2 regions of the Paucibacter sp. M5-1 genome follow, and region 2 is predicted to be linked to the other one. Evidence: predicted binding sites of a transcription regulator. Region 2 holds the regulator's gene; the other holds the start of a gene.
The links. Region 2 encodes HrcA, which represses chaperone genes, less so after heat shock. Its sites were predicted from a motif close to TTAGCACTCNNNNNNNNNGAGTGCTAA; they were not measured.

Region 1: rpoH (RNA polymerase sigma factor RpoH) is a predicted target of HrcA. The motif match lies at 6,456-6,482, and genes of this name have one in related genera.

What each region holds. Positions count from the first base shown of each region.
Region 1 covers NZ_JAPZLM020000001.1:4,926,017-4,936,346, forward strand. The annotation lists gene O5M90_RS23425 (DUF2970 domain-containing protein) at 1-169, shown strand, start outside; gene O5M90_RS23430 (cytochrome c oxidase subunit 3) at 213-1,097, shown strand; gene O5M90_RS23435 (DUF2909 domain-containing protein) at 1,173-1,385, opposite strand; gene O5M90_RS23440 (SURF1 family protein) at 1,428-2,150, shown strand; gene O5M90_RS23445 (SCO family protein) at 2,167-2,811, shown strand; gene O5M90_RS23450 (COX15/CtaA family protein) at 2,811-3,917, shown strand; gene cyoE (heme o synthase) at 3,914-4,825, shown strand; gene O5M90_RS23460 (SCO family protein) at 4,822-5,439, shown strand; gene rpoH (RNA polymerase sigma factor RpoH) at 5,491-6,408, opposite strand; gene O5M90_RS23470 (chemotaxis protein CheW) at 6,560-7,066, opposite strand; gene O5M90_RS23475 (CHASE domain-containing protein) at 7,104-10,277, opposite strand.
Region 2 covers NZ_JAPZLM020000001.1:2,415,738-2,426,067, forward strand. The annotation lists gene O5M90_RS11290 (response regulator transcription factor) at 1-348, shown strand, start outside; tRNA gene O5M90_RS11295 (tRNA-Ile) at 1,066-1,142, opposite strand; gene hrcA (heat-inducible transcriptional repressor HrcA) at 1,219-2,244, opposite strand; gene O5M90_RS11305 (NAD kinase) at 2,314-3,189, shown strand; gene recN (DNA repair protein RecN) at 3,189-4,907, shown strand; gene rapZ (RNase adapter RapZ) at 4,904-5,800, shown strand; gene O5M90_RS11320 (hypothetical protein) at 5,805-6,113, opposite strand; gene mutY (A/G-specific adenine glycosylase) at 6,153-7,184, opposite strand; gene mutM (bifunctional DNA-formamidopyrimidine glycosylase/DNA-(apurinic or apyrimidinic site) lyase) at 7,169-8,011, opposite strand; gene O5M90_RS11335 (tetratricopeptide repeat protein) at 8,138-9,886, shown strand; gene O5M90_RS11340 (outer membrane lipoprotein LolB) at 9,883-10,330, shown strand, end outside.

The DNA of each region.
Region 1 (10,330 bases), 2.5 Mb from region 2:
TGCCTGGGCCTTCTTCGGTGTGCGGCGCGGCGCCGACTATGAAAAAGATGTGGCCAAGCTCAATCCGGTGCATGTGATCATCGCCGGGGTGATCGGGGCCCTGATGTTTGTGCTGGTGCTGGTGCTGCTGGTCAACTGGGTGATCGGCAGCGGTGTGGCCGGCGCCTGAGAGTCAGCGGAACTGAACAGAGATTAAGTTCGAGGAGAAAAATATGTCGGCAGCGACCACGGCGGGGAAGACCCCCTACTACTTTGTGCCCGGCCCCTCGCGGCATCCGGTCATGGCAGCCATCGGCTTGTTCTTCGTGATCCTGGGCGCGGGCCAGTGGATCAACGGGCATGACTGGGGTGCCTACTCGCTGGGCTTCGGCCTGCTGTGGTGGGCCGTGGTGCTGACGCAGTGGTTCGGCGACGCTATCCGCGAGAGCGAGAGCGGCCTCTACAGCGACCGCATCGATGTCTCCTTCCGCTGGAGCATGGGTTGGTTCATCTTCTCCGAAGTGATGTTCTTCGCCGCCTTCTTCGGCGCGCTGTACTGGGCCCGCATCCAGTCGGTGCCGAGCCTGGGCAGCCTGGAGAATGCGCTGCTGTGGCCTGACTTCAAGGCCCTGTGGCCCAGCGTGGCGGCCGGCATGACGGCATCGCCGGCCGGCATCGTCGAGCCCTTCCAGACCATGGGTCCCTGGCCGCTGCCGACCATCAACACCGCCTTGCTGCTGACCTCGGGCGTGACGCTGACGATCGCTCACCACGCGATGCTGGACGGCAAGCGCGGCAAGACCATCGCCTTCATGTGGGCCACCGTGCTGCTGGGCATCGTCTTCCTGTTCGTGCAGGGCTACGAGTACATGCATGCCTACCGCGACCTGAACCTCAAGCTCAGCTCCGGCGTGTTCGGCTCGACCTTCTTCATGCTGACCGGCTTCCACGGTTTCCATGTGTTCGTCGGCATGCTGATGCTGCTGTTCATCACGCTGCGCCTGCACAAGGGCCACTTCACCAAGGACCGCCACTTCGGTTTCGAGGGCGCGGCCTGGTACTGGCACTTCGTCGACGTCGTGTGGCTGGGCCTGTACGTCGTCGTCTACTGGATGTGATGATGGGCGCGGCCTCGCGCTGAAATGAAAGCGCCGCTAGCAGCGGCGCTTTTTCATTGCTTGCTGGCGTGGCCGTCAGCGTGTCAGCGGCACCCCGGTCGGTTGAATCCAGCCCATGTAGTAGCTCAGCAGAATGAACAGGAACAGCGCCACCGACACGCCCACCCGCACGGCTAGCGCACGTGCCATCCCGCGCGGCTTGCCCCCGCTGTTGCGCAGCATGAAGAGGCCGGCAGCGGCCAGCGCGCCGAGGATGCCGATGAAGGCGAGCAGAAAAACGGTTTTCATGGCTGCTGATTATTCCACCGGGCTGTCCAGCGGGGGGAGGCCATGACGGCGGCCGGCCGTCGCTGGGTCGTGCTGCTGGCCGCCGTGCTGGCGGTGGGCCTGGCCGCGCGCCTGGGTTTCTGGCAGCTGGACCGGGCGGCGCAGAAGCGCGCCTGGCAGGCCGCGCTCGATCAGCGCGGGGCGCTGCCGCCGCTGGCGGCGGCCGAGCTGGCCGTTGCGCCGGCACAGGCCGAGGGCCAGCTGCATCGCCGGGTGTTGCTGCGCGGGCGCTGGCTGGCCGACCGGACGGTATTCCTCGACAACCGGCCCATGAATGGCCGGGTCGGCTTTTATGTGCTGACGCCCTTGCAATTGGAGAACCGGGCCGAGGCCGTGCTGGTGCAGCGCGGCTGGGTGGCGCGCGACGAGCGGCAGCTCGCGCAGGTGCCGGCGTTGCGCAGCAGCGCCGATCCGGTCGAGGTGAGCGGGCGCCTGGCGGCATCGCCATCGAGGGCCTTTGAGCTGCCGGCGCCGGCCAGCGGCGCGATCCGGCAAAATCTGAGCTCCGCTGCCTATGCGCAGGAGATCGGCCGGCCGCTGCTGCCGCTGACGGTCATCCAGCAGGCCGATGCGGCCGATGACGGCCTGCTGCGCGACTGGCCGGTGCCGCAGGCTGGCCTGCAAAAGCACTACGGTTACGCCTTTCAATGGTTTGCGCTCGCTGCGCTGTTCCTGGGTCTTTATGTCTGGTTCCAACTCGTCCGCCCCCGCCTCCGCTCGCCCTGACAGCGAGCCCCTGTCGATGAGCGTGCACAGCCTGCCCGACCCGGGCGCGATGGCCGCCCAGCAGCGCACCCGCGCCGGCCGGCTGAGCATGCTGCTGGTGGTGCTGGCCTGCGCAGCGCCGGTGATCGCGTCCTACTTCAGCTTCTATGTGCTCAAGCTCAGTGGCAAGCCCTACGGCGATCTGATCGAGCCGACGGTCGAGCTGCCGGCCGCGCTGGCGCTGCGCGATCTGGCCGGGCGGCCGGTGGCGGCCGAGTCGCTGAAGGGGCAGTGGCTGCTGACCCTGGTGCAGGACTCGAATTGCGCCAAGGCCTGCGAGGACCGCCTCTATATGCAGCGCCAGCTGCGCGAGATGCTGGGCAAGGAGCGCGACAAGGTCGACAAGCTGCTGCTGATTCCCGATGACGCGCCGCTGCGCCCCGAGCTGCAGCAGGCCTTGGCGGCCGGCGTGCCGGTGACCGTGCTGCGCGCGCCGCGCGAGCAGCTGCAGGCCTGGCTCAAGCCGGCCCAGGGTCAGGTCTTGCAGGATCACTTCTATCTGATCGACCCGATGGGCCGATGGATGCTGCGCTCGCCGGTCGATCCTGTGCCCGGCAAGCTCAAGAACGATCTGAACCGCGTGCTGAAGGCCAACGCAAGCTGGGACAAGCCGGGGCGCTGATGGGGACCGAGCTGATCGATCTGTCGCCTCTGTGGCAGCTGCTGCTGGCCGGTGCCCTGCTGGGCGCAGGCCCGCTGCTGTGGCTGGCGCTGCGCTCCAAGGGCGCGACGCCGCAGCAGCGCCTGCGTGCGCTGACCCTGCTGACCCTGTTCCTGACCTTCGACCTGGTCATCTTCGGCGCCTTCACGCGCCTGAGCGATTCGGGCCTGGGCTGCCCCGATTGGCCGGGCTGCTATGGCAGCGCCAGCCCCCTGGGCGCCAAGGACGAGATCCATGCGGCGCAGACCGCGATGCCGACCGGCCCGGTCACGCATGGCAAGGCCTGGGTCGAGATGATCCACCGCTATCTGGCCAGCGGCGTCGGCTTCCTGATCCTGGTGCTGTGCATCATGAGCTGGCGAGCCAAGAACTTGCAGGTCTCGCCCTGGTGGGCCACGCTGACCCTGGTTTGGGTCTGCATGCAGGGCGCGTTCGGCGCGCTGACCGTGACGATGAAGCTGTTCCCGGCCATCGTGACCCTGCATCTGCTGGGCGGCATGGGCTTGCTGATGCTGCTGGCCTGGCAGGCCCAGGGCTATCAGCACAAGCCGCTGGTGCTGAGCAGCGGCCTGCGGCGCGCGGCCTGGCTGCTGCTGGCACTGTCCATCGCCCAGGTGGCGCTGGGCGGCTGGGTCAGCACCAATTACGCGGTCCTGGCCTGCGACGCCTTCCCGCAATGCCATGCCGGCCAGTGGTGGCCGGCGATGGACTTCGGGCAGGGCTTCACGCTGTGGCGCGAGCTGGGCGTCGGGGCCGACGGCGCCTGGCTGCCCTTTGCCGCCCTGACCGCCATCCATATGGTGCATCGCATCGGCGCGCTGATCGTCTTCGCGGTGCTGGGCCTGCTGGCATGGCGCTTGTGGCGTGGTGGTTCTGCCGATTCACGCCGCTGGTCGCACCGCCTGCTGCTGCTTGCCGTTTGGCAGCTGATCAGCGGGCTGTCGAATGTGGTGCTGGACTGGCCCATCGTCGCGGCCCTGGCCCATACCGGCGGCGCAGCCGCCTTGTTGACACTGCTGAGTTTTATGCTGGCACGCCTGTCTCAGGCGGCCCGACCCTCGCCATGACCCAAGCCTCCTCTTCCGCGCTGCCGGCCTCGCGCTTCCAGCAGTTCTATCAGCTGACCAAGCCCCGCGTCGTGCAGCTGATCGTGTTCTGCGCCGTCATCGGCATGGCGCTGGCCGTGCCCGGCATGCCCAGCAGCGCCCAATGGGGTGTGATGCTGGCGGCCACCGCCGGCATCTGGCTGGTGGCCGGCGCGGCGGCCGCCTTCAACTGCCTGATCGAGGAGCAGATCGACGCCAAGATGAAGCGCACCGCCTGGCGCGCCACTGCCAAGGGACAGCTGAGCCGGGCGCAGACGCTGACGTTCTCGGCCGTGCTGTGTGCGCTGGGCTCGGCCATCCTGTGGTTCTGGGTCAACCCGCTGACGATGTGGCTGACCTTTGCGACCTTTGTTGGCTACGCGGTGATCTACACGGTGATACTGAAGCCGGCGACGCCGCAGAACATCGTGATCGGCGGCGCCTCCGGCGCGATGCCGCCGGTGCTGGGCTGGGCGGCGCTGCGCGGCGAGGTCGGCCCCGAGGCGCTGATGCTGTGCCTGATCATCTTTCTGTGGACCCCGCCGCATTTCTGGGCCTTGGCCCTGTACCGCGCCGAGGACTATGCGAAGGCCGGCCTGCCGATGCTGCCGGTCACCCATGGCGCCGACTACACCAAGCTGCAGGTGGTGCTCTACACCTGGATCCTGCTGGCCGCGACCTTGCTGCCCTTTCTGACCGGCATGAGCGGCTGGATCTATCTGGTGGCGGCCGTCGTGCTGGGCCTGGGCTTCTGTGGCTATGCTTGGAAACTCTGGCGCCACTACTCGGACGAGCTTGCGCGTGCCACCTTCCGCTTCTCGATCTGGCATCTGTCGCTGCTGTTCGCCGCACTGCTGCTGGACCACTACCTGATGCCCCTGCTGTCATGAACAAACGCCATCTCCTGCTCGGTCTCGCCGCCGTCTCTTCGTCCCTGCTGCTGGCCGGCTGCGACCAGCTCGGCTTCGGCAACACCGCCAAGCCGGCCTTCAAGGGCGTGGACCTGACCGGTGCTGAATATGCCCGCCAGCTCAATCTGAGTGATCAGGACGGCCAGCCCCGCACGCTGGGCGACTTCAAGGGCAAGGTGCTGGTGGTGTTCTTCGGCTTCACGCAGTGCCCCGATGTCTGCCCGACCACGATGGCCGAGCTGGCCCAGGTCAAGAAGGCGCTGGGCCCGGACGGCGAGCGGGTGCAGGGCATCTTTGTCACGGTCGATCCGGAGCGCGATACCGCGGCGCTGCTGAAAGCCTATCTGGCCAGCTTCGACCCGAGCTTTGTCGCGCTGCGCGGCAGCGAGGAGCAGACCAAGGCGGTGGCCAAGGAGTTCAAGGTCTATTACGCCAAGGTGCCGGGCAAGACCGAGGGCTCCTACACGATGGACCACACGGCCGCGAGCTTTCTGTTCGATGCGCAAGGCCGGGTGCGGGTGTTCTCGCGCTATGGCTCGGGCGCTCAGGCGCTGACCGATGATCTGAAGCTGCTGCTGGCCGAGAAGGCCTGAATGAAAAAAGCCCCTGCGAGCAGGGGCTTTTTGAAGGGGCGGTGAAGGTGCTCAGGCCGGCTCGGCCAGCGCCTTGCGCATCTTCTTCATCGCCGCGACCTCGATCTGGCGGATGCGCTCGGCCGACACGCCGTACTCGGCCGCCAGCTCGTGCAGGGTCATGCCGCCCGAGCTGTCGTCGTTCACCTTGAGCCAGCGCTCCTCGACGATGCGGCGGCTGCGGTCATCCAGCACCGCCAGCGCGCGGCTGATGCCGTTGCCGGCCAGGTCGTCGCGTGCCTGGGCTTCCAGCACCCGGGTCGGTTCCTGGCTGTCGTCGGCCAGATAGGCGATCGGCGCGAAGCTCTCGCCGTCGTCGTCGGTCTGCGGTTCCAGCGCCACATCGCCGCCCGACAGCCGCGTCTCCATCTCCAGCACTTCCTCGCGCTTGACGTTGAGCTCACGCGCCACATGCTCGAGCTCGGCCTCGGTCAGCGTGTTGCGGTGCGTCTGGCCCTCGGCCGCGTCTTCCTTCAGGCTGTGCTTCATCGAGCGCAGATTGAAGAACAGCTTGCGCTGGGCCTTGGTCGTCGCGACCTTGACCATGCGCCAGTTCTTCAGGATGTACTCGTGGATCTCGGCCTTGATCCAGTGCATGGCATAGCTGACCAGGCGCACGCCCTGCTCGGGGTCGTAGCGCTTGACTGCCTTCATCAGGCCGACATTGCCTTCCTGGATCAGGTCGCCCTGCGGCAAGCCATAGCCGACGTACTGGCGCGAGATCGACACGACCAGACGCAGATGCGACAACACCAGGCGGCCGGCGGACTCCAGGTCGCCGTGCTCGCGCAGGCGGCGCGAGAAGGACAGCTCCTCCTCCGGGGTCAGCATCGGCAGGCGGTTCACGGCCGTGATGTAGGCATCCAGATTGCCCAGCGAGGGCAGCAGAGCCCAGGGGTCACGAACAGCCAGTGCGGTAGGTGTGGTCATTGAATGTCCTCAGCCAAACGGAGCCCATGGCTCCAACGGGGCCAATATTAGCACTCCCCACAAAAGAGTGCTAAACCGCTGGGGTCAATGCTGCAGTTCATATTCATGAACAATCCCCGCGTAAGCGGGTACTAACATGGGGAGCTTGGCCTCAGTCGATCAGGCCGAAATCCGGGCTGCCGACCATGCCTTCGATGTCCAGCAGTATCAGCATGCGTTCGGCCACCTTGCCCAGGCCGGTGACGAAGCGGGTATCGATCGCCGAGCCGACTTCGGGGGCGGCCATGATCTCGTCGGCCTTCAGTTCCAGCACGTCGGAGACCGAGTCGACGACGATGCCGACCACCCGGTTACAGACATTCAGCACGATCACGACCGTGAAGCTGCTGTACTCGGCCGCCTGGCCCAGGCGCAGGCGCAGGTCGACGATGGGCACGATCACGCCGCGCAGATTGACCACGCCCTTGACAAAGGCCGGTGCGTTGGCGACCCGGGTCGGGGCCTCGTAGGAGCGGATTTCCTGGACTTTCAGGATGTCGATGCCGTACTCCTCGGCGCTGATGCGAAAGCTCAGGTACTGGCCGCTGGCGCGTGCGGAGCGGGCGTCGGCGGCGAGCAGGGCGGTGGACGGGGCAGGGGCCAGTGCGTTGGAGCTCATGAGCGGCGGGACCTTGAATACGGTTGGCGGGAAGTTCTTATTTTGCCTGCGGCCCGATGCCGCCCAGCAACTCGTCCAGCAGATCCAGCAACTCGCGCACCTCGACCGGCTTGGTCAGGTAGTGCTGGGCCCCGGCGGCGCGGGTGCGCTCGATATGGTCGGGCAGGGCATTGGCCGACACCGCCACCACCGGCAGCGCCGCGCATTGCGGCGCGGCACGCAAGGCCTGCAGCAGGGCCAGGCCGGTGGTGTCGGGCAGTTGCATGTCCAGCAGCAGCAGATCGGGCGGATCGGCCAGCACGGCGGCCAGGCCGCTGCGGCCATCGGCATGAACCTCCAGCCGGATCTGTCGTCGCTGTGCCAGGATGCCGCGCATCACCTCGACATTGGTGGCGTTGTCCTCGATATAGACCACCCGCCGGGGCTCGGCATACGCGGGTTCGGCGACCGGCGCCGCGCTGGCGCCGATCTCCGGGCCGGCCTCGGTCGCGGCCGGCAGGCGCAGCGCGAAGCGCGAGCCCCGGCCCTCGACGCTGCTGACCGTCAGGGCGCCGCCCATCAGCTCGGCCAGACGTTTGCAGATCACCAGGCCGATGCCCGTGCCCTCGGTGCCGCTGTGCTCGCGGCCCAGGCGATTGAAGGGCTGGAACAGCGCGGCCAGCTGGGCCGGGCTGAGTCCCAGGCCGGTGTCGCTGACGCTGAGCTCGACGCTCAGCGCATCGACCCGCTGCGTGCCGATGGTGATGCTGCCGCCCTCGATGTTGTACTTGACGGCATTGCTGAGCAGATTGGTCAGCACCTGGCGGATTCGGGTCGCGTCACCCAGCGCGTGCAGCGCCTGCGGATCCAGCGCCTTGTGGATGGCAATGCCGCGCTGGCCGGCCGGCTTCTCGATCAGCGCCAGCGCATCGTCGAGCAGCTCGGCCAGGTTCTGGCGCTGCAAATCCAGCTTCATCGAGCCCGACTCGATGCGCGACAGGTCCAGCGTGTCATTGATCATCTCCAGCAGATGCCAGCCGGCCTGCTGGACCTGGGCAGCCCAGCCGCGCTGGCGCTCCGACAGCGGTTGCGTGCGGTCCATCTCCAGCAGCTGGGTGAAGCCCAGCATTGCGTTCAGCGGCGTGCGCAGCTCATGGCTCATGCGTGACAGGAACTCGTTTTTGGCCCGGTTGGCCGCCTCGGCCAACGCGCGGGCATGCTCGAGCTCACGCATCTTCAGCTGGTCGGTAATGTCCTCGACCACGCCGACCAGCCGATAGGGCTCGCCCTTGGCGTCGCGCAGCAGGCTGACCAGCGCGCGGCCATGGACGATGCGGCCGTCCTTGGCCAGATAGCGCTTCTCACGCCGGTACATGCCGATCTTGCCGGCCAGCAGCAGGCGGGCCAGGCGCACGTCTTCGCTGCGGTCGTCCGGATGGGTGATGGCCAGGCTGCGCCGGCTGAGCAGCTCCTCGGCCGTATAGCCCAGCATGCGGCAGATGTGCGGGTTGGCTTCCTGCGGCATGCCGTCGAGGTCGGCAAAGATGATGCCGATCGGCACGTTGTCGAAGATATTGCGGAAGCGTCGTTCGCTCTCGATCAGCGCGCGCGAGGCACGTTCGCGCTCGCCGACCTCGTGTTGCAGCTCGGCCGTGCGCTCCCGTACCAGGTCGGCAATGCGGCGCGCCCGGCCGGTCACGGTCAGCAGCAGCGCCCCCAGCAAGGCGGTGCACAGCAGGCCCACCATCGCGAAGGCCCAGCTGCTGCGGCCCGACTCGCGCGGCCCGCCCTGCGGCGCGTAGATCACGATGTCCCAGTTGCGGCCGGCGAAGCTGACCGGACGCAGCGTGTGCAGCGCCGCGCCGGGCAGGGTTTCGCAGCCGGCCGGGCCGGCCAGGCGCCGGTGCGGGGCGGCCGGATCGGTGTCGACCAGGCAGATCCGCAGATGGGCCGGCATCGTGGTCGAGACGGTCTGCACCAGCAGATCGGGTCGGATGGTGGCGAACACCACGCCGCGGTGTGTCAGCCGGCGCAGCGCCTCGGTGCTGGGCTGGCCCCAGTACAGAGACTGGTAGACCACCACCCCGATCGAGACGCCGCTGTCCTGCGAGAGCTGAAAGCCGGCGGTGGCCGAGGGCAGGGCGGTGCGCTGGGCGCGCTGCAAGGCCAGGCGCGAGGCCGGGATCGAACGGATATTGACACCCAGGGCCGGTGCGTTGCGCGCCAGCGGCTCGATCAGCCGTATCGCCAGCATCGGCTCGTCGGCCGCGGGCTTGAAGTCGCCGGGCCGCTGGCGATCCTTGGCGTGGTAGTCGGGCAGACCGTCGGCCCGGGCCTGCAGGTCGAAGGCCGCGACATCGGCGCGTGCCAGCTCGGCGGCCCAGCCCAGGGCCAGCAGATTGCCGCCGGGCAGCAGGTAGGCGGCGCTGCCGCGCTCGAAATCGGCGCGGCTGATCTGCGGCGCCACCAGCAGCAGCCCATGCATGGCCTCCAGCGCGCCCAGCGGCTCGCGCAGCGCGGTCTCCAGCGCGCTGGCGGCGGCGGCGGCCTCGCGTTCGAAATTGCTGCGCTCGCGGTGGGCGTCCCATTCGCTGACCTTCAGCGTGGCCAGGGCCATCAGCAGGGTCGCGATCAACAGCGGCAGGCCGACGCTGAGCCGGCGCGGCGCCCAGGCGCTGCGCGGCTGCGCCAGCAGGGTCAGGGCCACGGGCGCGCCGATCAGCACACCCACCGTGTCGCCCAGCCACCAGGACGCCCAGTTGGCGCCCAAATCGGCAGGGGCGATGGCGCCGACCAGCAGCAGGGCGGCAGTGCCGCAGCTGGCGCTGACCACGCAGGCCAGGCCGGCGCCGAGCAGATAAAAGCGCGCCAGGTCGCGCGGCTCCGACAGCGTCAGCGGCTGGCTGACCCAGCGCCCGACCAGCCAGGCCCCCGCGAGGGCTTGCAGCGTCGCGCCGGCCCCGGCCACGGCCGGCACCAGCAGGGAGTTCAGGCCGATGTCCTGGCCCAGCCACAGATTGACGCCGAAGGAGCCTAGCCAGATTCCCGGCGCGACCTTGCGGCCCAGGCACAGCACCGCAGCGAGCGCCAGTCCGGCACCGGGGTAGAGCGGCGAAGCGTAGTTCGGAGGGATGGCCAGCTTGACCGTCAGCAGGCCCAGCAGCGCATAGGCCAGGGCCAAAGCCAGGGCCTGCACGGGCCAACTGGTGAGCAGACGATGAGGGCGCGGCATTCGCCCCATCCTAGCCCAGAGCTTGCGGCCGGTGTGGCCGCAATGCCGCTTCT
Region 2 (10,330 bases):
GTGCGCATGGTAGGCCGCGGCTCTCATTACATTTGCGAAGTCGCCGCAGCGCTTGTGGCGAAGAGCTTGACGCGTACGCCATTGACCATGCGGGAGCGGGAGATTCTGCGCTTGATTGCAGATGGCATGTCCAACAAATCAATTGCATCGGAGCTCGACATTGCCCTAGGTACGGTCAAGGCCCACGCCAGGGCGATACAGGACAAGCTAGGCGCACGCAGCCGCACGCAGGCAATCGTCGCGGCTGCTGAACAAGGGCTACTGGGGCCTCACTCGCCGCTGCGTCCGGCCGCAGCTCTATACGGTCAGCACACTTCGATAGCCGCTGCAGGGCGATCTCACCAGTAGGATCAGATCGCTGGCTCACCGCGCTTGCGGTGGGCATGATTCTGAATGACGTTGCTCATCATGAGAGGCGAAGCGTAGGCGCAGCGCGGGCCGTCTCTACGCCTTGGCTTATGAGCCGCGAGACGCCAGGGACTAACGACTGTGTGCAATGGGATGGACGCCCCCGCCCGTAGACGGCATCGAAGTGCCACAGTGGATGTGTCGGTAGCCACTCGATCGGAAGGAGCAACCGCCATAGAGATTACGACAATCAGCCTTGATCTGACCAAGAACGGTACTCAAGTTCACGGGGTCAACGAACGCGGGAAGAATCAGCAGCCATCACTTGAATGGTGACCGGGTGCACATCCAACCCATTCAGCAAGTGGCGGTCTGACCAGGGTGGCAACTGGCATCCGCAGGGACTGCGCGATGGCATTCAGCACCGAGCCAGTATCGGCGTAGATCGACGGTGACTCGCTCGCGGCGAATCACCGAGCGCGGCGCATCGCTTGTCGCTTTGGCCATGATCGCCAGTGCACCCACACTCGGGCTGGACGGACACTGATTTTCAGCCAATTTTCAGCAACCCTAGGAGCAGCCGAAACAAGATTCCTGGGGTCGAGAAGCGGTGACTACACACCCGAGGCAATCGATTCAAAACTGGCACCAGACTGGCACCAGCAAAAACCGGCCAGGAAATGTTGGTGACCACTATCGATAAAATCCTTGTAAAACTGGTAGGCCGTGCAGGACTTGAACCTGCGACCAAAGGATTATGAGTCCTCTGCTCTAACCAACTGAGCTAACGGCCCCCTGGGGGAGTACCGGCCTTGCACCGGAAGCCGCGCATTGTATAGGCGCGCTTGCGGCGCTTGTCCGATGCGCGCCCTACTTCTGCGACAGCGCGTTCGTCACCATCCGCGAGGTGATGTCGACGATCTGGATCATGCGGTCGTAGGCCATGCGGGTCGGGCCGATCACGCCGAGGGTGCCGACCACCTGGCCGTCGACCTCGTAGGGGGCGGAAACGATGGACAGTTCCTCGAAGGGCACGACCTGGCTCTCTCCACCGATATAGATGCGCACGCCCTCGGCGCGGCTGGAGACATCGAGCAGGCGCATCAGCTGGGTCTTCTGCTCGAACACATCGAAAAGGCGGCGCAGGCTGCCCATATCGTTGCTGAAGTCCTGCATCGTCAGCAGATTGCGTTCGCCGGAGATCACGACGCGCTCTTCCTCATGCTCCAGCGCCTCGGTGCCGACCTGCACGGCCGCGCTCATCAGCCGGCCGATCTCGCCGCGCAGCGCATCGACCTCGCTCTTGATGCGCTCGCGCACCGCCTCCAGGCTCAGGCCGGCATAGTGGGCGTTGAGCCGGTTGCTGGCCTCGGCGAGCTCGGGCTGGGTCAGGTCTTGCGCGGTGAAGATCACGCGGTTCTGCACATCGCCGTCGGGCGAGACCATGATGACCAGCACCCGGCGTTCGCCCAGGCGCAGGAACTCGATGTGATGGAACACGCTGGGCTTGCGCGGCGCGGTGACGACGCCGACAAAGCTGGACAGATTGGACAGCAGCTGGGCCGCGCTGGCGATCACGCGCTGTGGCTGGTCGGGCTGCAGCTGCGAGCTTTCGATGGGTCGCAGGTCGGCGCCGACGATGGAGGCGGGCTGGGCCGTCAGCATGGTGTCGACGAACAGCCGGTAGCCACGCGCGGTCGGGATGCGGCCGGCGCTGGTGTGCGGGCTGGCGATCAGACCCAGCTCCTCCAGGTCGGCCATCACATTGCGTATCGTCGCCGGGCTCAGCTCCAGGCCCGAGGCCTTGGACAGCGTGCGCGAACCCACGGGCTGGCCGTCCGCGATATAGCGTTCGACCAGGGTTTTCAGCAGTGATTTGGAGCGCTCGTCGAGCATGGTTTTCATTGTACGGACTACCGCGCCCGAGTCAGCGGGTGTTCACATCGCTGTGGTGTAATTCTGCGCATGGCCAAGCGTTTTCAACATGTCGCGATCGTGGGCAAGCATCAGGCCCGGGGTATACGCCCGGTACTCGAGGAAATTGCCGACTTCGTGACCGGCCTGGGGCTGGATGTCTCGCTGGAGCGCGACACCGCGCTGAACACCGGCATTACCGACTTCGAAGCCCTGTCCAACGAGGAGATGGGCGCGCGCTGCGACCTGGCCATCGTGGTCGGCGGTGACGGCACGATGCTGGGCTTTGCCCGCGAGATGGCCCGCTATGGCACGCCGCTGGTGGGCATCAACCAGGGCCGGCTGGGCTTCATCACCGACATCTCGGTGGAAAAATTCCGCGAGGCGCTGGCGCCAATACTGGCCGGCGACTTCGAGATGGAGCAGCGCGCGATGCTGGAAGGCGCGGTCTGGCGCGATGGCGAGGTGATCTTCTCGGGCCTGGCGCTCAACGATGTGGTGGTCAGCCGGGGCGCGACGGCCAGCATGGTGGAGATCAAGGTCGACGTGGGCGACGAGTTCGTTGCCAATATGCGGGCCGACGGCGTGATCGTCGCCTCGCCCACCGGCTCGACCGCCTACTCGCTCTCATCGGGCGGGCCCATCCTGCACCCCAGCATCGCCGGCTGGGTCTTGGTGCCGATTGCCTCGCATGCCTTGTCCAACCGTCCCATCGTGCTGCCCGATACCGGCGAGGTCAGGCTGGAGATCGTGGCCGGCCGCGATGCCAGCGTCAATTTCGATATGCAAAGCCTGGCCAGCCTGCTGCACGGCGACCGCATCACGGTGCGGCGCTCGGCCCACAAGGTCTGCTTTCTGCATCCGCAGGGCTGGAGTTATTACGCGACCTTGCGCCGCAAGCTGCGCTGGTACGAGGGAGTGTCCTGATGCTGCGCCGACTGAGCCTGCGCGATTTCGTCATCGTGCCGGAGCTGGAGCTCGACTTCGCCGGCGGCTTCGCCGTGCTGACCGGCGAAACCGGGGCCGGCAAGTCCATCCTGGTCGATGCCTTGCAGCTGGCGCTGGGCAGCCGTGGTGACGCCGGCGTCGTGCGCGAAGGCGCGGCGCGGGCCGAGATCAGTGCCGAATTCGACTGCCCGGCACGGCTGAACAACTGGCTGGACGAGGCCGGCTTCGACAAGGGCGACAGCCTGCTGCTGCGCCGCGTCATCGACGCCCAGGGCAAGAGCCGCGCCTGGATCAATGGCAGCGCCGCCACCGTGGCCCAGCTGCGCGAGACGGCCGACAGCCTGCTCGACATCCATGGCCAGCATGCCTGGCAAGGCCTGACCCGCCCGGCCTCGGTGCGCGCGCTGCTGGACGCTTTCGCCGGCCTCGACAGCGCGCCGCTGGGCCAGGCCTATGCGCAATGGAAGCAGCTCAGCGAACGACTGGAGGCCGCGCAGACCCGCTCGGGCGAGCTGGGCCGCGAGCGCGAACGCCTGGCCTGGCAGATCGACGAGCTGGCCAAGCTCTCGCCCGGCGCCGACGAGTGGGACGAGCTCAATAGCGAGCACCAGCGTCTCTCGCATGCCGCCGCGCTGATGGAGGGCGCGCGAGCCGCGCTGGAGGCCATCGAAGGCGGCTCCGGCGAGGCCGAACAGAGTGCCGAGAGCCTGACCGAGCAGGCGCTGGACAAGCTGCAGCAGGTGCTGGACTACGACAGCACGCGCCTGGCACCGGCGGTCGAGGCGCTGCAGGGCGCGCAGGCCCAGCTGCGCGATGCGGCACACACCCTGTCCACCTATCTGCACGGCGCCGATCTGGAGCCCGAGCGGCTGCAGGAGCTGGACGAGCGCCTGTCGGCCTGGATGAGCCTGGCGCGGCGCTACCGCCGCCCACCGGCCGAGCTGCCGGCCCTGCTCTCGCAATGGCGGGCCGAGCTGGCGGCGCTGGACGAGGCCAGCGATCTGGCCGCGCTGGAGAAAAGCCTGGCTGCGGCCCGCAGTGCCTTCGAGCGCGAGGCCAGGCGCGTCAGCCAGGAACGCGGCAAGGCCGCGCCCCAGCTGGCCGCAGCCGTCACGCAGGCGATGCAGCAGCTGGGCATGGCCGGCGGCGCCTTCGAGGTGGCCTTGCTGGCGCAGGACCAGCCGCAGAGCTTCGGCCTTGAATCGGTGGAATTCATGGTGGCCGGCCATGCCGGCAGCACGCCGCGGCCGCTGGCCAAGGTGGCCTCGGGCGGCGAGCTCTCACGCATCGCGCTGGCGATCGCGGTGACGACCAGCCAGCTTGAGCAGGACGGCGCGGGCACGCTGATCTTCGACGAGATCGACGCCGGCGTCGGCGGCGCGGTGGCCGAGACCGTGGGCCGGCTGATGAAGCAGCTGGGCCGCGAGCGGCAGGTGCTGGCCGTCACCCACCTGCCCCAGGTGGCCGCCTGCGCCGACCATCACTACCTGGTCTCCAAGGCCTTGCGCGCCGGCACCACCGCCAGCGAGGTGCAGGCCATTGCCGGCGAGACCCGGGTGCAGGAGATCGCCCGCATGCTGGGCGGCGAACGCCTGTCCTCGGCCAGCCTGGCCCATGCGCAGGAGATGCTGGCGCTGTCGGCGACGGGCGCACCGCGCGGCCAGCAAGATATCAAGAACAGGACGACGAAATCATGAGTGGCGCAGTTCCGCAAAGCGATGTGGTGCTGGTCACCGGCATGGCCGGTGGCGGCAAGTCGGTGGCCATGCATGCGCTGGAGGACGCGGGCTTCTTCTGCGTCGACAACCTGCCGCCCGAGCTGCTGACCCCTTTCCTGGCGGTCGAGAAGCAGCGCGGTGAGCGCCGGGTCGCGATCGCCGTCGATGTGCGCAGCGAGGGCTCGCTGCCGCATCTGCTGCCGCTGATCAAGCAGCTGCGCGGCGAAGGCGTCGCGGTGCGCTCGATCTTTCTGGACGCCAATGACGAGACCCTGGTGCGGCGCTTCTCCGAGACCCGCCGCCCTCACCCGCTGCGCAGCGGGCAGCGCGACGCGGGCAGCGATGGCGGGGATGCGCACCGCGCCCTGCTCGACGCGATCTCGCTGGAGCGCGAGCTGCTGGCCGCGCTGCGGGTCGAGTCCACCGTGATCGACACCAGCCTCTTGCGCGCGGCCCAGCTGCGCGCCTGGGTGCGCGATCTGGTCTCGGTCAAGGGCGAGTCACTGACCCTGGTGTTCGAGTCCTTCGCCTTCAAGCATGGCGTGCCCAGCGATGCAGACTTCGTCTTCGACGTGCGGGTGCTGCCCAACCCCTATTACGACCGCGAGCTGCGTCCGCTGACCGGCCGCGATGCGCCGGTCGCCGACTATCTGCAGGCCCAGCCCGAGGTCAATCTGATGCTGGGCCAGATCAGCGGCTTTCTGCGCCAGTGGCTGCCCAATTTCGCCGCCGACCAGCGCAGCTATCTGACCGTTGCGATCGGCTGCACCGGTGGCCAGCACCGCTCGGTCTATCTGGTCGAGACCCTGGCCCGGCAGTTCGCCAGCCACGGCCATGTGCTGAAGCGCCACCGCGAGCTGGACGCCAAGTAGTCGCTCAGACGGCCCGGGATTCCTCGTCGCGGGCCGACATCAGCACCAGGGCGACGACGGTGACGACCGGGAACAGCAGCACCATGCCCACCATCCAGCCCAGCAGCGGCCGGCCGTCGCGCTTGAGCGCCAGCGCCATATAGGTCCAGTGCGCGATCAGGCTGGCCGCCAAGCCCAGGGCCAGCAAGGTCATCTTGGCGCCGTTGACATCGTCTTCGGAGGCGCCGGCCGAGATCAGGAACCAGAGGCAGCAAGCCGCCACCAGCAGGGCGATCAGGGCGGATTCGACAGCGCTTTTGACCAGGGGCTTCATGCTTCGATGGATAATGGAATGCGGTGGCGCAGCATACGCCTAGACGATCAGCTTTTTCAACGGTGCCGGCAGCGCATAGTCAGCCAGCTTCTCACGCGCCACCCAGCGTCCCGAGCCGACGACGGCCGCGCTGTCGAGCACGGCGCGGCGCGGATGCAGCACCCAGTCGAAATGCGTCAGCGCATGCTCGACCCTGGGCATCACCTCCAGCTCGGCACCGACCAGCCGGGCCTGGCTCAGCATCGCCTGCTCGTCGTCGAACATCGGCAGCGTCCACAGGCCGGCCCACACGCCGGTGTCAGGGCGCTGCTGCAGCAAGACCTGACCCTCATGCTCCAGCCACAGCCACCAATTCTCGCGCCGGCCGCGCTTGAGCTTTCTGGTCTTGACCGGATAGCGCGTCGGTTCGCCCTCGGCGCGGCCACGGCACAGCTCGCTGACCGGGCATAGCAGGCACTGCGGCGCGCGCGCGGCGCACAGACTGGCGCCCAGATCCATCAGGCCCTGGGTATAGGCGCCGATATCGGCAGCTGCGGTCGGCAGCAGATCCGTCGCATGCCGCCACAGCAGCTTCTCCTGCGCGCTGCTGGCCATATCACCGTCGAAGGCCAGCAGCCGGCTCAGCACCCGCTTGACATTGCCGTCCAGGATCGCGACCCGCTCGCCGAAGCAGAAGGCCGCGATCGCCGCAGCGGTCGAGCGGCCGATGCCGGGCAGCTCCTGCAGCTGCGCCGCACTGGGCGGGAACAGGCCGCCATGCTGCTGAGCCACAGCCACCGCGCAGCGATGCAGATTGCGTGCGCGGCTGTAATAGCCCAGGCCGGCCCACATCGCCAGCACCTCGTCCAGACTGGCCCCCGCCAGATCGACGACGCTGGGAAAGCGTTCGAGAAAGCGCTGGTAATAGCCCAGCACCGTGCTCACCTGGGTCTGCTGCAGCATGATCTCCGACAGCCAGACTCGGTAGGGGTCGCGGGTGTTCTGCCAGGGCAGGGCATGGCGGCCGTGCTGGCGCTGCCAGGCCACCAGCACAGCGGCGAAGTCGGCGGGCAGGACTATTTCTTTTGGCATGAGGGACAGAAAAAGGTCGAACGCTGGCCCTGGACGATGCGGCGTATCGGCGTGCGGCAGACCCGGCAGGGCTCGCCCTCGCGGCCATAGACCTGGGCCTGCATCTGGAAGCTGCCGGCCACGCCGTGGGCGTCCTTGAAGTCGCGCAGGGTTGTTCCCCCCGCCTCCAGTGCGGCACCCAACACCTGGCGCACGGCGGCCGCGAGGCGTGCGCAGCGCGGGCCGCTGAGGCGGCCGGCCTGGGCGCGCGGGTCGATGCCGGCCAGGAACAAGGCCTCGCAGGCGTAGATATTGCCGGCGCCGACGACGATGTCGCCGGCCAGCAGGGCCTGCTTGACCGCGACACGGCGGCCCGACAGGCCCACTTTCAGATGCGGGCCGTCGAAGCGCGGGTCGAAGGGCTCCAGCCCGAGGCCGGCCAGCAGCTTGGCCGCCGGCCCCTGCTCCAGCGATTCGGACCAGACCACGGCGCCAAAGCGCCGCGGGTCATTCAGCCGCAGCAGGCCCTGGCTGGTGCGCAGATCGAAATGGTCGTGCGGCCCCGGTTCGGCCGGCCGGGTCTGGAAGGCCAGCGAGCCCGACATGCCCAGGTGCAGCAGCAGGCCGCCTCCCTGAGAGCCTGCGCCTTCGCCGCCGCCATGCAAGGGCAGCCACAGGTATTTGCCGCGCCGTGTCACCGCGCCGACCTCGCGGCCCAGCAGCGCCTGCTCGGCCACGCCCAGCGGCCAGCGCAGCGGCTTGCCCAGGCGCACCCCTTGCACGCGCGCGCCAGCGATCGCATCGGCAAAGCTACGGCGGGTGACTTCGACTTCGGGCAGTTCGGGCATGGCGCGGATGATAAGTGGCCGCCGGCATGGCCCTGGTCCGAGGGCGCACTTCTAGAATCAACAACAATCCAGCAATGTGGCGCTTGCATAGTGGGCGCAACACGAACGCTGTTCTCAGGAGCTGTCATGCCCAAGTTCTTCCCTCGCCCGAGCGGCCCGGCCCGGCTGCTGGCGGCCTCCGGCCTTGTTGTGCTGGCCTTGCTGAGCCCGCTGGCCCAGGCCAGCACGGCGGCCAGTGCGCCCACGCCCAGCAACTCCGATCTGGACGCGCCGCTGTTCTACCAGCTGCTGGTCGGCGAGATGGAGCTGCGCTCGGGCCAGCCCGGCGTGGCCTTCCAGGTGCTGCTCGATGCGGCGCGCCGCACCAGCGACGGCGAGCTCTACCGCCGCGTCGTCAATATCGCGCTGCAGGCCCGCGCCGGCGACCAGGCCCTGATCGCGGCCCGCGCCTGGCGCGAAGCCATCCCCGACTCGGTCGAGGCGCACCAGATGGTGATACAGCTGCTGGTGGCGCTGAACAAGCCGGAGGAAGTGGTGGCGCCGCTGCGCAGCATGCTGGCGATCACGCCCGAGCCGCAGCGCAATGTGGTGCTGGCCTCGATCCCGCGCCTGTTCCAGCGCGCACCCGAGCCCAAGCGGGTCTACACCGCGCTGGCCCCGGTGCTGGAGGCGGCGTCCGCACAGCCGGCCACCCGCATGATGGCCTTGCTGGTGCAGGGCCGGCTGGCGCTGAGCGCCGAGCAGGCGGACAAGGCCCTGAGCCTGACCCAGACTGCCGCCAAGGACTTCCCCGAGGCCGATGAGCCGCTGCTGCTGGCGCTGGATCTGCTGCCCAGCAGGTCCGAGGCCGAGAGCCTGATCGCCGCCCGCCTGCAGGCCAAGCCCGATCACTACGATCTGCGCCTGGCCTACGGCCGCGCGCTGGCACGCGCCCAGCGCGCCGCCGACGCGGCCCGCGAGTTCCGCATCGTCACCCAGGCCAGGCCGGACGACAGCCAGCCCTGGTATGTGCTGGGTGCGCTGGAGCTGGACCTGCGCCATCCCGAGGCGGCCGAGAAGGCCTTGCAGGCCTTTCTGGAGCGGCTTGACGACAAGGACGGCAACAAGGACTCCCGCCAGCAGGCCTGGCTGCTGCTGGCCCAGGCGGCCGAGATGCGCGGCGACCTGAAGGCGGCCGAAGCCTGGCTGGCGCGCATCGACAACCCGCAGCGCGCGCTGGAGGTCACTTATCGCCGCGCCTCGCTGCTGGCGCGCCAGGGCCAGTTGGCCAAGGGCCGTGCGCTGCTGCAGGCCCTGCCGACCGAGCGCGACGAGGATGCACGCGCCACGCTGATGGCCGAGTCCCAGCTGCTGCGCGATGCGCGCCAATGGGAGGCCGCTCACCAGGTGCTGGCCCAGGCCAATACCCGCTTCCCGGCCGATGCCGACCTGATCTACGAGCAGGCCATGATGTCCGAGAAGCTCGGACGCATGGACGAGATGGAGCAGTTGCTGCGCCGTGTGATGGAGATCAAGCCCGAGCACTACCACGCCTACAACGCGCTGGGCTACTCGCTGGCCGAGCGCAACGAGCGCCTGCCCGAGGCCAAGACCCTGATCGCCAAGGCGCTGGAGTACGCGCCCAGCGAGCCCTTCATCGTCGACAGCCTGGGCTGGGTCGAATACCGCATGGGCAATCACGCGGAGGCGCTGCGCCTGCTGCGCCAGGCCTATCAGTCGCGGCCCGATGCCGAGATCGCTGCCCATCTGGGCGAGGTGCTGTGGGTCAGCGGCCAGCAGGAAGAGGCCCGCAAGGTCTGGGGCGAAGGCGCCAAGCGCGACCCCAAGAACGAGGCCCTGCGAGAGACGCGCCAGCGCCTGAAGGCCGGCCGATGAGCCGACGCTGGGCTGGCCTGGCACTGGCGGTCTTGCTCAGTGCCTGCGCCGGGCTGCAGCCGCCGCCGGTTCACATCCCCACCGAAGGCGATCTGAGCCTCAGCGGCCGGCTCTCGGTGCTGGTCGAGGGTGGCCAGGGCGGCAATGCCGCCTTCGAGCTGAGGGGCTCGCCGAGCGCCGGGCAGCTGGAGCTCAGCACGCCGCTGGGCAGCCTGCTGGCGCGCGCGTTGTGGTCACGCAGCGAGGTGTGGCTGCAGACGCCCAAGGAAGAACGCCGCTTCGATGATCTGGACTCGCTGAGCCGCGAACTGCTGGGCGAGGCGATCCCGGTGGCCGCACTGTTCGATTGGCTGCGCGGCCGGCCCTGGCCCGGCGCAGCCAGCGAAACCCTGGCCGGCGGCGGCTTCTCGCAGCTCGGCTGGCAGGTCGATCTGTCCCGGTTCG